Regions from separate parts of the Colwellia sp. BRX8-5 genome, predicted to be linked through region 3. Evidence: predicted binding sites of a transcription regulator. Region 3 holds the regulator's gene; each other region holds the start of a gene.
The links. Region 3 encodes FNR, which switches genes on or off when oxygen is low (the NO sensors DNR and NnrR bind a similar motif). Its sites were predicted from a motif close to TTGATCTAGATCAA; they were not measured.
Positions count from the first base shown of each region.

Region 1 (3,291 bases), on a different contig from region 3:
CCAAAATAGAACTGTACTGGCGTAGCTAATAGCCATTGCCAAACTGGCGGTAACATCCACTGTTGGGAAAACAACATGCCTAACATGGGTAACACCAGTGGCAAGGTAAGTAGGCCTGCTCCCAATACGGGCCAACATGCTTTAGTATAAAAAGGCTGATGTTGGCTGGGCTTTTCTATCACGCTGTCATTGTTCAACGGGATAAAAAGGTAACCGGCTTGTGTCACGGCTTGGGTTAGTTGTTCATCCGTTACAAAGGATAAAGTTTTTACTTGTACGTGCTCGGTGGCTAAATTGACCGATGCATCGACCACACCGGTTACTTTTAACAATGCCTGTTCGACCCGCGTCACACAAGAGGAGCAACTCATCTTTCCAATACCAAATTGCTTTACCTTTACGGGCACTTGATAACCAGCCTCAATAACAGCGGTAATTAATTCACTATGACTGGCAGTGCCTTGAATAGTAGCCGTATCTGTAGCTAGGTTAACGGTAACATCTGTCACGCCAACCACTTTGTGTAAGGCCTTTTCAACACGACCGACACATGAAGCACAGGTCATACCGTCAATTATAAATTGTGTAGTTATATTCATAAGCTTCTCATCTTAATTGAATTGTAGAACTAAGTTGAGGTTAAAGCTTACCACGGTAGTAGGGTCAACTGTTTTAGTATAAAAAGTGTTATAAGTAACAATTTATAATTTAACGGTGAACACCGTATTTTAAGGAGGAGTACAATAATCTTAATGACTGCTTTTTTAGATCAGCGATACCTGAGGTTAAATCTTTAATGTCTATATTCGTATCAAACAGTAAAATATACGCCTGCAAAATTTTAGGTTGCTAAAGACTCCTCTTTGGCAGCTATTGCCCTTAGGGTTATATTGTAGAAATTAACTACTTCAACGTTTAATTAAATTTTTTGAAAGATATTTTCGGTGCTTAAACGTAATAATTGCAGTTGCTGACTTTATTTAACGGTTTCCACCTTAATTTAGAAGGTTGCAACTTTAATCAACTTCTACAGGTTTTTACCTAATTATTTTCATTGATGTTTTTAAGAAAATAATAAACATAAAAAGCACCAATACCTAAAAGAATTGCTAATCCGCCAAAAGAATAAAGTACAACGGGATCATTAATAATCATATCGAAAAAGTTCATAATAGACTCCATAAAAATAATTGAGTTATAACAAAAATGGCTATAACGTAATGTTATAGCCATTTTAAATCGTGGGTTACTTTATGGTTGTGATATAGATCAATGAACCTTAAATTTATCCCTTAGATTATTGTCTTATTTTTTAGAGCTAAGGTTTTATTGTTTAGCTTTTAATGCTTCTTGTTCGATAATTTGTTGATAAAGTCGGTCAGCCTTTTCCCTTGCTTGAGCTATTTCTACATTGCTGAGTTTTAAGGAGTCCATATCGCGACTTTTTCCTGCATTTTGATAACCATTACTTGCGGAAATAATATTCCATATAAAAGACATCTCTACACTTTTCTCAACACCCAATCCTTCAAAATACATCAGTGCTAAATTAAACTGGGCTAGGGCGTAGTTTTGCTTTGCCGCAGTTTCATACCAACGTGCGGCTTTTGGATAGTCTTTATATGTACCCGTGCCATTGAAATACATAACACCAAGATTAAATTGTGCGGCAACGGAGTCTCTTATCGCTGCTCTTTCCATCAGTGCAAAAGCGGTTTTTAAATCTTTTTTAACGATGACTCCGTCAGAATACATCAGTGACAAACTAAATAGTGCGTCGGGGTGATTTTGTGAAGCGGCTAAGGACATTAATTCCAACGCTTTTTTGGGATCTTTTGTAACGCCGTAACCATTTAAATAAATAAGCGCCATTTGATACTGCGCAGGAGAATACTCCTGAGCAACTAAGGGTTCAAATTCATTTATAGCCGCTTTAAAAGCACCACGGTTTAATTCATAAATGCCTTGGTCAAGATCACCTTGATAAGCAAAGCTCGAAACACTACTTACTATAGATAGACAAAAAAGGGCGAATATTGTTTTTTTCATAACGTTCTCATTATTTTAATCGTATGATTATTAAGTGTAGCAAGTAATATAATTTAATGATTAATTTTTACAGTGAAGCTTGCAACATAATTTCTTCAATTTGTTCTTCTAATTCGAGCCAATACATTTCATTTTCTTCAACATCTGCTTTGAGCTTAGCTTGTTGCTTAATGAGTACGGCTAAGCGTGCTTTATGTTCACTTTGATATATCTCACTTTCGGCTAATACTCCTTCAACTTCAGCTAATTCAGTTTGCAGCAGTTGCACTTTCTTCTCGTATTTATCGGCTTGTTTACGCAGTGGGGATGCTTTTTTACGTAATTCAGCTTGGTCTTTGCGTAATTGTTTTTTATCAACAACCTCAAGAGACTTTGCGGGTTTAGTATTTTTCAGTGTTTGTTTTTTGTCTTCATTAAGCCATTGTTGATAGTCATCAATATCACCAGAGAACTCGCTAACTTGACCATTGGCAACTAAGAAAAACTCATCAACACACGACTCTAATAAAAAGCGATCATGGGCAATCAAAATAATAGCCCCTTCAAAGTCTTGTAAAGCAAAGACAAGTGCTTGACGCATTTCTAAATCAAGATGGTTAGTGGGCTCATCGAGGAGAAGTAATTGTGGCTTTTCATTAACAATTAACGCCAATACCAGACGTGCTTTTTCTCCACCTGACATGGTACTTACCGGAGAGAGTGCTTGGTCGCCAGTAAAACCAAAGCTACCTAAAAAATTGCGCGCTTGTAGCTCTGTAGTCTCAGGTTTAGCACGAACAATATGATCAATCGCACTACTTGGCATATGTAATTGTTCAAGCTGATGTTGAGAGAAGTAACCAACAGTTAAGTCTTGGGCGCAATAACGCTCGCCTTTAATTAAGGCAATATCGCCGGCTAATGACTTTATTAATGTCGACTTACCCGCACCGTTTCGTCCTAAAAGACCGATTCTACTACCGGGTACCAGTGTGAGACCGACATCACGTAAAATAATGGTTTCTGGATTATAGCCACAGGTTGTCTCTTTTAACGCTAATAACGGATAAGGCAATGTTTCCGGTGTTTTGAAACTGAAGGTAAATTGGCTATCAACATGTGCGGGTGCTAAGTCAGGTAATTTTTGTAAACGCTTTAAACGACTTTGTGCTTGTTTTGCTTTACTGGCTTTTGCTCTAAAGCGATCGACGAATGAGGTTAAGTGAGCAACTTCTTTTTGCTGTTTTTGAAATTGAGCATCTT
Region 1 is NZ_JACGVR010000007.1:96,021-99,311, forward strand. It holds gene H4J62_RS07235 (heavy metal translocating P-type ATPase) at 1-599, opposite strand, end outside; gene H4J62_RS20375 (DUF3149 domain-containing protein) at 1,042-1,170, opposite strand; gene H4J62_RS07240 (tetratricopeptide repeat protein) at 1,327-2,049, opposite strand; gene H4J62_RS07245 (ATP-binding cassette domain-containing protein) at 2,117-3,291, opposite strand, start outside.
Region 1: the regulator FNR is predicted to act here: its motif matches at 1,260-1,273, upstream of H4J62_RS20375 (DUF3149 domain-containing protein).

Region 2 (3,291 bases), on a different contig from region 3:
AAAACAGTGTTTACACTGCAGAAGAAGCGTTAAGGGTAATTACCAATGTGTATCCAAGAGACTTAAGTGTTTTAAACACTGAACGTTTCAGTACCTCACGCCCTATACCCGACAGTGCAAACGAATGGCAACAAACAGCAGAAGCAAAAAATTTAGATTTAATTAGCCAAAAAATAGCGGTTGATGTTGCTAAAGAAAATATTAATATCGCAAGATCTGGTCATTATCCAACATTAAGTTTATCGGGCAGTTATGGTGCTAGAGATCAAGATAACGAAGTAAACAATGCCACTTTTGAAAACCCTGCTTTAGATAGTCAGTCTATCGGCATAACGTTAAACGTACCTATTTATTCTGGTGGCGCTACGTCAAGTGCTGTTCGCGAAGCACAGAGCAACTATGTTGCTGCCAGCCAAGATTTAGAGTTAACTTATCGTAATGTTGTTCGTAATACACGTAATGCTTACAACACCGTTATTGCTGCTGTTTCGGCAATCAAAGCCCTTGAGCAATCTGTTGTTAGTGCTGATAGTGCATTAAAAGCAACGGAAGCTGGTTTTGAAGTAGGAACTCGTACTATTGTTGATGTGTTAGATAGCACGCGTAATTTATATAACGCAAAACGTAACTTATCATCAACGCGCTATAATTATGTACAATCAATTTTATCGTTAAAACGTGCGGCAGGTACAATCAGTGAGCAAGACTTAATCAACATCAATCAAGGGTTAAGTGCCGCTAAGTAAGCTTATTAAACTTCCTTTGTGAAGTATTAATTGTAGGTTTAAAAGTTATAGATATAAAAAAACCCTGATATTTCAGGGTTTTTTATTGTCTACAACTTTATTGTTATTAACTAAACATAGTTTTTACATCAGTAACCATCTGTTGAAATTCTTCACTTTTCATAAAGTCCACGTCAGGTAAAATACCTTTATTCACATAGCTTTTTAATAACACTTCACAGGTTGATACATTCTTGAAAATACCGTTGTGAATAGCACCTGCACGAATGAAGTCCAAATAATGAGTTTCAGAAGGTAATACCGTTAAATCACTCCAACTGGTTACTAAAGTGACAAATTCATCTGAGAATCCCCACGCTTTAGTCACTTCTCCACCAATATCCGCAGCTAACTTAGCAATAGCTTGCTGTAAAAAAGTCGGGTTAGCGAAAACATCAGGATGATTTTCAGCTTCAGTTAAAATGGGTAAAACACCTATATTATGAACCAGTGCCGCCAATGTTAAGGTGTCTAACGTTAATGATGTGTGTTTATGGTCTTGGATATAAAAAGTCATTAAACTGATGGCAACTGCGGCTACATCGACGGTTTTTTTCCATGACTTTTTCAAATACATTGAAACTATTTCATTTTTTGAAACAAATACTTGCTCTAACGCCATCGCTGTTGCGATACTTTTGATTTGGCGCAAACCAATGCGAGTTACAGCCTGGTTGACTGTTTCAACTTTAACAGAACGTCCTAAAATAACGCTATTCGCTACTTTCAACATACCCAAAGATAAAGCAGGGTCATGACCGATAATATCACTCATTTGTTTTAAGTTAATGTTTGGGTCATCCGCCGCTTGGCGCACTTTCAGTGCTACTTCTGGCAAGGTTGGAAGTACAAGCGCATCTTGTTTAATTTTTTCTACTAAAATTGTATAAAGGGCATTTTCAGTTCCCATAGTCTCACCTTAATTATTATTATCATTTGTCAATTATCAATTGTATTACATTAAAAAGTAGCACAGTTTTTTGCTTATATTATTATTTTAGGTCAAATATTAGTAAATTTTTCAATACTGTATCTTTATTAGACAAATGCTCAAATATTTAAAATTCTAGTTTTTAATCACTTAATATGATTTTCATCAAAGAACCGCCTGATAAGCTGTTTACCTATGACAAACGATGTTTTTATAATACCGCTAATATAAATCATCTATGTTGTTCATTATGCTAAAACCTGAATTATTATCGCCTGCTGGAACCTTAAAAAATATGCGTTATGCTTTTGCTTACGGAGCTGATGCTGTGTACGCAGGGCAACCCCGTTACTCTTTACGGGTGAGAAATAATGAATTCAATTTAGAGAATCTTAAAATTGGTATTAATGAAGCTCATTCCCTAGGTAAAAAGTTTTACTTAGTCAATAATATTGCTGCACATAACAGTAAATTAACAACGTTTATTAAAGATATTACGCCCGTTATAGCAATGCAGCCCGATGCCCTGATCATGTCTGATCCCGGCCTTATCATGATGGTACGGGAAAAATTCCCTGATATGCCAATTCATCTATCTGTGCAAGCTAATGCGGTTAATTGGGCAACCGTAAAGTTTTGGTATCAACAAGGTGTTGAGCGCGTTATTTTATCACGTGAATTATCGCTTGATGAAATTGAAGAGATTCGTTTTCGATGCCCTGAAATGGAATTAGAAGTTTTTGTTCATGGTGCTTTATGCATGGCATATTCTGGTCGTTGCTTGTTGTCTGGTTACATTAATAAACGCGACCCAAATCAAGGAACATGTACAAATGCTTGTCGTTGGAAATATGATAGCCACCAAGCAAAAGAAAACGAAACCGGTGATATAATAGCGGTACAGCCAGACATTAAAGTAAAACCAGAACTATTTATCCCTGATTCAGCTAAAATCATTATTCCAGAGCAACAACCAATTGAGGATATTATTTTATTGCAAGAGCAAGGTCGACCCGGTGAATATATGCCAGCATTTGAAGATGAGCACGGTACTTATATAATGAATTCAAAGGATTTACGTGCCGTTGAACATGTAGAACGTTTAATAAAAATAGGCGTGCATTCATTAAAAATTGAAGGTCGAACTAAATCATTTTATTACTGTGCTCGAACAGCACAAATTTATGGCCAAGCTATTTCTGATGCTTTAAGTAATAAACCTTTTAATCAAAATTTAAATACCGATTTAGAACATCTTGCTCACCGAGGTTATACCCAAGGTTTCTTAAAACGTCACCGCCATAGTGACACACAAAATTCTGATTACGGTTATTCAAAAAGTGATACTCAGCAATTTGTTGGTGAAATATTAGGCCGCAACGAAATAACAGGTTTAGTAGAAATAGAAGTAAAAAATAAATTTCTAGTCGGTGACCGTTTAGAGTTAATGACACCGCTAGGTAATACATCTTTTGTTTTATCTCATATGGAGAACGCCAAAGGTGAAGTTATTATTGACGCAAAAGGGTCCGGTCATAAAGTATCAATTTCGTTAGTAACTGAGCACGATTTAAC
Region 2 is NZ_JACGVR010000013.1:91,067-94,357, reverse strand. It holds gene tolC (outer membrane channel protein TolC) at 1-746, shown strand, start outside; gene H4J62_RS10830 (HDOD domain-containing protein) at 853-1,695, opposite strand; gene yegQ (tRNA 5-hydroxyuridine modification protein YegQ) at 1,967-3,291, shown strand, end outside.
Region 2: the regulator FNR is predicted to act here: its motif matches at 1,872-1,885, upstream of yegQ (tRNA 5-hydroxyuridine modification protein YegQ).

Region 3 (3,291 bases):
TCTATCGCCATTTATTTATTTTTTTGGGCAGTAAAAACTGAACAATTTGATGATTTAGAGAAACAAGGTATGAGTATCTTGTTTGATGAAGATGAAAACACTACCACCAAAAAGTCCACTGAAACCCATAGCGAAAATACAGCTAAAAATGATACGGGTAGTAAATAACAGCCATGTTGAGTATAGATTATTTATCGGCATTCATCATCGGCTTGTTAGGTTCGGGACATTGTATCGGTATGTGCGGTGGTATAACAACGATGTTAACATCTGCTATATCACCGCAACAAAAAGGCAGCGATAAATTTAAGCTGGTCGGTGCATATAATGTTGGCCGAATTTTTTCTTATAGCTTAATTGGGGCAATCGTTGGATTTAGTAGTTCTATTGCAATAAAGAATATTGGCGTTCCATTAGGTTTTTTACGGTTATTTGCAGCGGTATTTTTAATTTTATTAGGCTTGTATTTAGGCCAATGGTTAATGTGGCTATCAAAAGTTGAAAAAATGGGTAAGTTCCTTTGGCGCTATCTATCCCCGTTAAGTAAAAGGTTTATTCCCATTAATAATGCTAAACAAGCGCTAGCATTAGGAGCAGTCTGGGGATGGTTACCTTGTGGTTTAGTCTACTCAACATTAACTTGGTCCTTAGCCAGTGGAAGTGCTCTCAGTGGCGCCCTAATTATGACCAGTTTTGGTTTAGGTACTTTACCAGCCTTGTTAAGTCTTTCACTTGGCTCTTTTGGTATAAAGTCGTTGGTAACAAACACGAAATTCAAGAAAATAATGGCGCTAATGATAATTTCATACGGAATATACAGTTTAATGTTTGCATATAAGCAATTGTTTTAATATGATCGATAAATTAGGGATAACTCATTTAGGTTAATATGTATAAAAAGCCATGTTCTACATCTCAACATATTCATTGTCAAAACTGTAGTATCAGCGAGCTGTGTTTACCTTTCTCTTTAAATGATAAAGAACTCGATACACTAGACAGCATTATTGACCGTAAACGCCCTATTCATAAAGGCGAACAAATTTTCCAAGATGGCGACAAAATGCAAGCTTTATACGCTATTCGCTCTGGAACATTCAAAACATTTACGGTTAATGAACAAGGTGAAGAACAAATTACCGGTTTTCATTTAGCGGGTGATTTATTAGGTTTTGATGCTATTGCTGAGTCAGAGCATCCTAGTTTTGCAAAAGCCTTAGAAACATCTATGGTCTGTGAGATACCTTACAATACTTTAGATTCATTATCGAATACGATGCCTAAGTTGAAAAAACAAATTCTTCGCATGATGAGTTCCGAAATCCGCTCAGATCAAGAAATGTTAACGCTACTTAACCGCAAAAATGCTGAACAACGCTTAGCAACTTTTATTTCAACCTTAGCCAGTCGCTATCATGCACGGGGTATGTCACTAACAGATTTTCGCCTAACGATGACGCGAAGTGACATAGGTAATTATATTGGTTTAACGGTTGAAACCATCAGTAGATTATTAAATCGTTTTCAAAAAAATGAATTAATCACAGTTGATGGAAAACTCATCACAATACTTAATATGGATAAACTTAACGAGTGTGCTTCACTGTAGTTTATCGCTTTTTTAAATAATTATAGATAAATGCTTAACATTAAAGATGTTAAGCATTTTTTTTATTGAAATATTATGATTTAAAGCAAATAATATCTATTAATTATGGTCTATTATTAATATTATTTAATAACTAGGGAGTAAATATTATGGATAAGTATAAAAAAATATTAGCCGTTATTGATCCAACCACTGAAAATCAAAAAGCGTTGAAACGTGCGATTGAATTAGCACGACATAGTGGCGGACAGATCACTGCATTTTTAACCATTTATGATTTATCTTATGAAATGACCACCATGCTTTCTGGCGACGAGCGAGAAGCAATGCGTCAATCGGTTATTAATGATCGTAAACTATGGTTAGACGAAAAGATTTCAGAAACTGATCACCAAGACATAACCATAGATACCTGTATTATTTGGCATAATCGCCCATTTGAAAAGATCATAAAAAAAGTACTGGCTGAAAACTTCGATATTGTCATCAAAGGCACCCATCAACATGACAAGCTAAAGTCGGTTATTTTTACGCCAACAGATTGGCATATATTAAGGAAATGTCCCTGCCCAGTATTACTGGTTAAAGACCATAGCTGGCCAAGCAATGGTAATTTACTTACCGCACTCAATATCGGTAGCGATGATGATGAGCACAAAGCGCTTAATAATAAGTTAACCCAAGAATCAATAGTGTTTTCTTCACTGATTAAAGCCAATGTTCATTTGGTGAATTCTTATCCAGGTACGCCAGTAAATATTGCCATTGAAATTCCAGAGTTTAACGCCTCTGAATATAACGACACTATGTTTAATCATCACAAAAGTGCGATGAAAGACCATGCTAATAGCTTTAATATTCCGCTTAAAAATACCCATGTTAAAGAAGGTTTACCTGAAGATGTTATTCAAAGTATTTCTAAGCACGTTGATGCTGAATTAGTTGTGTTAGGTACTATTGGTCGAACGGGGATTTCAGCGGCACTTATTGGTAATACTGCAGAGCATGTCATTGACCGCCTTAACTGTGATGTCTTAGCGATAAAACCTGATGGTTACCTCTCGCCATTAGCTTAATATTGAAATATGTAAATATCCATTAAAAAGCCGAGGATTTCCTTGGCTTTTTGCTATACTACGCGCGGTAAAATTCATACTTTTTATTTCAAATATCTCTAGGAAACACTATGAGCGCTCAATCAGCGACACCAATAACATCTTTAACACCCAGCCAAAAAATACAGCTGAGTAAACTTGAGAAGCGCTTAAGACGACATGTTGGCCAAGCTATCGCGCAATATAATATGATAGAAGATGGCGATAAAATAATGGTGTGCTTATCGGGTGGCAAAGACAGTTACGCCCTACTGGCTATTTTAATGTTGTTAAAAGAATCAGCGCCCATTCATTTTGATATCGTTGCCGTTAATCTTGATCAAAAACAACCCGGTTTTCCTGAGCATATCCTTCCCGAATACTTAGAAGCTTTAGGTGTTGAATATAAAATTGCGCAAGAAGATACCTACTCTATTGTTAAAGATAAAATACCTGAGGGGAAGACCACCTGCAGTTTATGCTCTCGTTTACGCAGAGCTATTTTATACAAGGTCGCGGCAGAAATAGGCGCAACTAAAATTGCACTAGGCCATCATCGTGATGACATGGTTGAAACACTGATGCTAA
Region 3 is NZ_JACGVR010000005.1:184,397-187,687, reverse strand. It holds gene ccoS (cbb3-type cytochrome oxidase assembly protein CcoS) at 1-168, shown strand, start outside; gene H4J62_RS05675 (sulfite exporter TauE/SafE family protein) at 174-851, shown strand; gene fnr (fumarate/nitrate reduction transcriptional regulator Fnr) at 890-1,609, shown strand; gene uspE (universal stress protein UspE) at 1,759-2,685, shown strand; gene ttcA (tRNA 2-thiocytidine(32) synthetase TtcA) at 2,796-3,291, shown strand, end outside.